2 regions of the Pseudomonas sp. Ors-4-3C genome follow, and region 2 is predicted to be linked to the other one. Evidence: riboswitches for the same ligand, from Rfam matches in the RefSeq annotation. Region 2 holds a riboswitch; the other holds the start of a gene.
What was found. Region 2 has a riboswitch for cobalamin ahead of cobW (cobalamin biosynthesis protein CobW). Riboswitches for the same ligand answer to the same signal wherever they lie in the genome.

Region 1 (3,383 bases), 1.6 Mb from region 2:
GGCTTCGGTGAATGCGTTGTCGGTCATGGACTCTTCGCGAGCAGGCTCGCTCCCACATTGGACGGGGTGCTTGCTCAAGAAACGCGATCCCCTGTGGGAGCGAGCTTGCTCGCGAAGGCGGCCTGACATTCTGGCGCAAACAACGCGGCAATCGCCGTCGGATTCGACGGAAAGTAGAAATGCACGTACGACGCCGTCATCCGCCCTTGCCGATAAACCGCCTCGGCCCCACGCCCGCCGTTCGGGCTCAGGCCTCGGGCAATCGGCGTCAGATCGGTGCTGGTCAGGGAATGGTGATAGGTGTGACCGCGCAACGAACCTTCCGGCAAATCCACCGCTTGCAGTGCCAGTGCCGCCAGACGTTTTTGCATCACCGCCTCACCGCGCAGCAGCCCGACCAGTTCGGCACGGGTGCCGTCGACATCGGTCAACGCGTCGAGCAGATAGAGCATGCCGCCACATTCGGCGAGCAGCGGTTTGCCGGCGGCGTGGTGCGCACGGATCGCGTCGAGCATCGCGGTGTTTTGCGCCAGCGCGACATGGTGCAATTCCGGGTAACCACCGGGCAGATACAGACTGTCGGCCTCGGGTAATTGGGTATCGCGGATCGGCGAGAAGAAACTCAACTCGGCGCCCATCGCCCGCAGCAGATCGAGACTGGCGCCATAGGTGAAGGCAAAAGCCTCATCGCGAGCGACAGCAATGCGCACGCCATCGAGCAGCGGTTCAGCAGGGTTCACTTCGGGCGCGGCGAATGCCACGGCCGGTGGCAGCGCTACCTCGCAACTGCTGGCCAGGGCTTCGGCGGCGGCGTCGAGGCGCAGGTCGAGGTCATTCAGTTCGCTCGCCTGTACCAGACCGAGATGGCGGCTCGGCAACTCGATCCCGGTTTCCCGGGACAATGCGCCGTACCAGCGCAAGCCTTCGGTGAGGCTGCCTTCGAGCAATTGCGCATGACGCAAAGTGCCGACGCGGTTGGCCAGCACGCCGGCAAACGGCAAGTCCGGCTGATAGCGCGCCAGCCCCAACGCCAATGCGCCGAAGGTCTGGGCCATGGCGGTACCGTCGATCACGCCGAGCACCGGCACGCCGAAATGCCGCGCCAGATCAGCGCTGGATGGCGTGCCGTCGAACAGGCCCATCACGCCTTCGATCAGGATCAGATCGGCTTCGGCGGCGGCTTCCCACAACAGCCGGCGGCTTTCCTGCTCGCCGACCATCCACATGTCCAGTTGATACACCGGCGCACCGCTGGCGCGCTCGAGAATCATCGGGTCGAGGAAATCCGGGCCGCACTTGAACACGCGCACCTTGCGCCCTTGGTTACGATGCAAGCGAGCGAGCGCGGCGGTGACGGTGGTCTTGCCCTGACCGGAGGCCGGCGCGGCAATCAGTACCGCCGGGCAGTGACGTGGTTGATTCAAAGTTCGACGCCTTTCTGCGCTTTGATGCCGGCCTGGAAGGCGTGTTTGAGCATGCCCATTTCGGTGACGGTATCGCCCATCTCGATCATTTCCGGCTTGGCCGCGCGACCGGTGACGATCACGTGCTGCATCGGCGGACGCGCCTGCAAGTCACTGAGCACCTGATCCAGATCGAGGTAGCCGTGCTTGAGCGCGATGTTCAGTTCGTCCAGCACCACCAGGCCAATCGACGGGTCGCGCAGCAACTCGCGGGATACGGCCCACGCGGCTTCGGCGGCAGCGATGTCGCGCTGGCGATCCTGGGTTTCCCAAGTGAAGCCCTCGCCCATCACGTGAAAGCGCACTTGCTCGGGGAAGCGGCGGAAGAACAGTTCTTCGCCCGTGCTGTTGCGGCCTTTGATGAACTGCACCACGCCGCACTGCATGCCGTGGCCCATGGCGCGGGCGAGCATGCCGAACGCCGAGCTGCTTTTGCCTTTGCCATTGCCGGTCAACACCAGCACCAGGCCGCATTCGTCAGGCGAATTGGCGATGCGTTCGTCGATCACGGCTTTTTTGCGCTGCATACGCGCCAGATGGCGTTCGTCGCGCTCGGGGGAATCGGTCATGGGGGAGCTCTCCGTTGAGGCTGGATAACGGCGGGCAGGCACAAGAATAGACGGCAAAAAGCCTGGCATCGCCCACCGTGATGCCGCTGGATGGATCAGGCCGGTCTCCGGGCTCATGAGCGGCGAATCGCCTGACTGCGCGCCTTCCCGCGTCGTCGACACAGTGGCTCAATGCACAGTTTTCACTCATTTACCGTTGCGGGGGCAGCGCCGGGATCGTGATCGTTCTTCGCCTGAAGACAACCCTCACCGGCTTCCCTGTTTCACTCTGTCGACACAGGTCACAGAGCACCTGAAACAAGCCGCGAAGGTTAGAGGGTTGGGGGTGGAGCGTCAATTAAAGAGGGGGCCGTCGGGCGAATAACTGCCGCCGATCAATTATCTGACGCCAATCTTGTGCCACACTGAGACAAGTGATATCAAAGAGCCATGCTTTTGGTTGAAAAAGCACATCACAACAATAAGGATGATGACGATGCAAGGCATGATCATCAGCAACCCGCGCCTGGAATTCCTGCGCCCGATGCTTGAACGCTGGTTTGACTGTATCGACCGCTACAACGCTGTACGCGGCGACAACGACACCCCCTACTGGCATGACGAGAAAGCCAATCTCGGACTGCTCTCCGCGGCGGCATGGATGGCCGAGCTGGTAACCCTTTGCGATACCGCCACGCGCAAACAGAACGAGGACGGCGAACGCAACGCCCGCGCCGACCTGTTCATCGCCGGGGCCGAAGACCGCGCCTACCTTCAGGCGACCCAGCGCTGGCCGCGAGTCAACAACCTCAACCTGACCCAGGCTCTGCTGGAGATCACCAGCGACGCCAAACGCATCAGTTTTGCCAGCGACCTCAAGCTCGGCTGCCTGTTCGTCGCCCCGCAGAAGGCCCAGCACAGCGCCAGCCCCGAAGAGTTGCAGGACATGGTCGACGACCTGCAAAAGGAACACTGCTGCGCAGTGGCCTGGTATTTCCCCTACGCCTACCGCAAGTTGCGCAGCGAAGCGGGCAACTATCACCCGGGCATCGGCCGTGCTGTTCAAAGAGGCCCGCGGTTGAGCGGTTGAACCATCGGGTGCGCACACTCCTCTATGATTAGGCATGCATTCATAGGGAAGATCAGTAATGCGCAAAACCCAACTCGCTCTCGTCATCGCCCTCGCCGGAGGGCTCGCCGCCTGTGGTGAATCCTCCAGCCTGCAAGTTTCCGACGGCACCGGCCCGTCACCGAAACTGCCTGAACCGAACAAAACCCTGATCCCGACGGTGAACATCGCCCCGGCGATCGGCTGGCCCGCCGGCGGCAAACCGACCGCCGCAGCCGGCACGCAAGTGGCAGCGTTTGCCGA
Region 2 (3,383 bases):
CGGATTGGCCAGGCGCAGACTCGGGTAATCCTCAGGCAGTTGCTGCGCCGCTTCGGCGAGCAGCGCCAGGCTGGAATCGCCGCTGCACAGGATCACCAGCTCGGCGGGGGTTTGTCCAAGGTCGGCAATGTTGTCATCCGACACGAAACCGCCGGGCTGGGTCCTGAGCAGGTGCATGGCTTAAACGCTGAGCGCGGCGCGCAGTTGCGCTTCGAGTTGCGCAGCGTCGAGTTCCTGACCAATCAGCACCAGACGGGTGACGCGCGCTTCGTCAGCACACCACTGGCGGTCGAAGTGCTTGTCGAAACGCGTGCCTACGCCTTGAATCAACAGGCGCATCGGCTTGTTCGGAATCGCCGCGAAGCCCTTCACGCGCAGGATGCCGTGCTTGACCACCAGTTGCGTTAGCGCGTCGAGCAGCAGGCTTTCGTCGGCTTGCGGCAGTTCGATCGAGATCGAATCGAAGGCGTCGTGATCGTGGTCATCGTGATCGTCATCACCGTCGTGGTGGTGGTCGTGATGGCTGTGGCGGCTGTCGATGTGTTCTTCAGAGCCGGCGCCGAGGCCGATCAGCACGTCCAGCGGCAGGCGACCGTTGCTGGCTTCGATGATTTTTACCGCGGGCGGCAGTTCTTCGGCGACTTCAGCGCGAACGCGAGCCAGATCTTCCGCGCTGGTCTGGTCGGCCTTGTTGAGGATCACCAGGTCGGCGCTGGCCAGTTGGTCGGCGAACAACTCATGAAGTGGCGATTCGTGATCGAGGTTCGGATCGAGTTTGCGCTGGGCATCGACCTGATCCGGGAACGCGGCGAAGGTGCCGGCGGCCACGGCCGGGCTGTCGACCACGGTGATCACCGCGTCAACCGTGCAGGCGCTGCGAATTTCCGGCCACTGGAAAGCTTGCACCAGCGGTTTTGGCAGGGCCAGACCGGACGTTTCGATCAGGATGTGGTCGAGATCACCGCGACGGGCGACCAGCTCACGCATCACCGGGAAGAACTCTTCCTGGACCGTGCAGCACAGGCAGCCGTTGGCCAGTTCATAGACGCGGCCGGTGGCTTCTTCTTCGGTGCAGCCGATGGTGCATTGCTTGAGGATTTCACCGTCGATGCCCAGTTCGCCGAACTCGTTGACGATCACGGCGATGCGACGGCCCTGAGCGTTGTCGAGCATGTGCCGCAGCAAGGTGGTTTTGCCCGAGCCGAGAAAACCGGTGACGATGGTGACGGGGAGTTTGGCCAATGTTTTCATCGGATGCCCTTTGGCAAGGTGGCGGGCATACGGGACGAGATCCGCTGCGAACGTGCGCGCGGAAGAATTCGCCACCGGATCACCCCGCCCGGTTGTAGTGAGAAATCTGTCACGAGGCAGGTCTCCTGGCTGACGGTGTTCAGGCCTTGGGCCCGGCATTCGCTGCGCCTTCCCGCTGGCTCTGTGGATTGAGCTGGCAGTGGCGTGGCAACGAACTTCACCGTTCACAGTTGCGGGGGCAGCCGCGGCTTTGACCGCGTTCCCTTCTTAGCTTCGGCGTGGGCCGAAGAACCTCGAAAGCGCAAGGCTACGCATGGCTTGAGGATGGGTCAATGTTTGGATTGGGGGCATATCCGTTGCTGCGGGGGTTGCTGATTACGGTTTCGCCGTTGCGGCGGGTCACTTTTGCCAGACTTCGGGTTAAGGGGTATGGTTTTTTTGGATTGGGGGCATATCCGTTTCTGCGGGTGTCGCCGCTGGCGGTTTCGCTCTTACAGCGAGTCACCTTTTCCAAACGCCGAAAAGGTAACCCAAAAGGCTTTGCCCCGGCGTACGGCACTTCGCTGAGGCTCAGTGTTGCCTCGCTACGGTGTCCATCCGGGGGCATCGCCTCCGGTTTGCTTCGCTGCACCTCCTCTCGATGGATGCGGCTTCGCCGCATGGCGCTGCGCGCCTATCCCCCGGATGGACACCTTCGCTCGGCCTGCCGAAGGGGCTGAAGATCAAAAGCCAAAGCCAAAGCCAAAGCCAAAGCCAAAGCCAAAGCCAAAGCCAAAGCCAAAGCCAAAGCCAAAGCAGATCAAAAGATCACAGCCTTCGGCAGTTCCTGCATGGCATTGGATGCATTCAGTTAGAAATTGGTCGGCTGGTAGGCCGCCTTCGCGAGCAAGCCCGCTCCCACAGTTGGGCCGGGTGCATCCGCAAGAAATTGGTCGGCTGTCAGGCCGCCATCGCCAGCAGGCTGGCTCCTACAATTCAGAGAGCGTACCCCCCATGCGGCGAAGCCGCCCCACTCAACACAATGAGCGTTAGCTCGAGTAAAGCTTTTGATCTCAGGGCCCGTCGGCAGGCTGAGTGGAGGGGTTTATCCGGGGGTGGGAGCGCAGCGACCGTTTGGCGCAGCCAAACACAGCGAGAGGAGGTGCAGCGAAGCAAACCGTAGGCGCTGCCCCCCGGATGAATCCCGGAGCGAAGGAACCCGAGCCTAAGCGAGGGCCGAACGTCAGGGCATAGACCTTTTGGTTACTTTTGGGGCGTTTGCCAAAAGTGACCCGCCGTAAGGGCGGAACCCTAAGTGGCCGTTACCGCAGAAACGGATATACCCACCCCACTCAATTGACTCAAATCCCCAACCCATGCTCTCCTACACAACTTGTTACGGGTGCCCTTCACAGGGTGAAACGGGAAACCGGTGAATCATGTGCTTTACTCAAAGCCATGTCAGTCCGGTGCTGCCCCCGCAACGGTAAGCGAGCGAAGCGTCGAATCCACTGTGCCGTACGGCATGGGAAGGTGACGCTTGCAGGTCGGCCTGACGCCAACCCCTCGTGAGCCCGGAGACCGGCCCGCAACACACAGTGCGCATTTTGCGTCGCTGAACATAACAAACCCGCGGTGGGCGGGCGCTGTTCGAACCTCTGCGTGCCCGACTCGCAGGGGTTTTCATGCGCTCTATCAACCCGCTGACACTCCAGAGGGAAGCGCCATGTCAATCATCAGCAGCACCGGCAGCAACACCGACAAAATCTCCAGCACCGCCACGTTGAGCCAACGCCTGACCGCCGCCATTTTCGCTTCGATCCTCGGCGCCAGCCTCGTGTACTTCGCCGGCTTCTCGCACATCGAAGCGGTGCACAACGCCGCTCACGATACCCGCCACAGCGCTGCGTTCCCGTGCCACTGAGACCTGCCGACATGATCAAGCGTATTGCGCAAACCGCAGGCTTCACCGGTCTGCTGGCCGCCCTGCTGCTGACCCTGCTGCAAAGCTTCTGGGTCTCGCCACTGATTCTGCAGGCCGAAACCTTCGAGAAATCCGAACCGGTGGCCGTTCACGAACACGCCGCCGGCACAGCCGCACACACTCACGACGCCGAAGCCTGGGAGCCGGAAAACGGCTGGCAGCGCGTGGT

Region 1: linked by a shared signal. The riboswitch ahead of cobO (cob(I)yrinic acid a,c-diamide adenosyltransferase) and the one ahead of cobW (cobalamin biosynthesis protein CobW) in region 2 are both predicted to bind cobalamin.

The regions. Positions count from the first base shown of each region.
Region 1 is NZ_CM146900.1:1,072,330-1,075,712, reverse strand. It holds gene bluB (5,6-dimethylbenzimidazole synthase) at 1-27, opposite strand, end outside; gene ACVHNU_RS05010 (cobyrinate a,c-diamide synthase) at 75-1,424, opposite strand; gene cobO (cob(I)yrinic acid a,c-diamide adenosyltransferase) at 1,421-2,032, opposite strand; cobalamin riboswitch at 2,114-2,343, opposite strand; partial or broken gene ACVHNU_RS05000 (hypothetical protein) at 2,508-3,093, shown strand; gene ACVHNU_RS04995 (PQQ-dependent sugar dehydrogenase) at 3,160-3,383, shown strand, end outside.
Region 2 is NZ_CM146900.1:2,672,981-2,676,363, forward strand. It holds gene cobN (cobaltochelatase subunit CobN) at 1-177, opposite strand, end outside; gene cobW (cobalamin biosynthesis protein CobW) at 181-1,251, opposite strand; cobalamin riboswitch at 1,350-1,562, opposite strand; cobalamin riboswitch at 2,614-2,834, shown strand; gene ACVHNU_RS11940 (CbtB domain-containing protein) at 2,957-3,154, shown strand; gene ACVHNU_RS11945 (CbtA family protein) at 3,166-3,383, shown strand, end outside.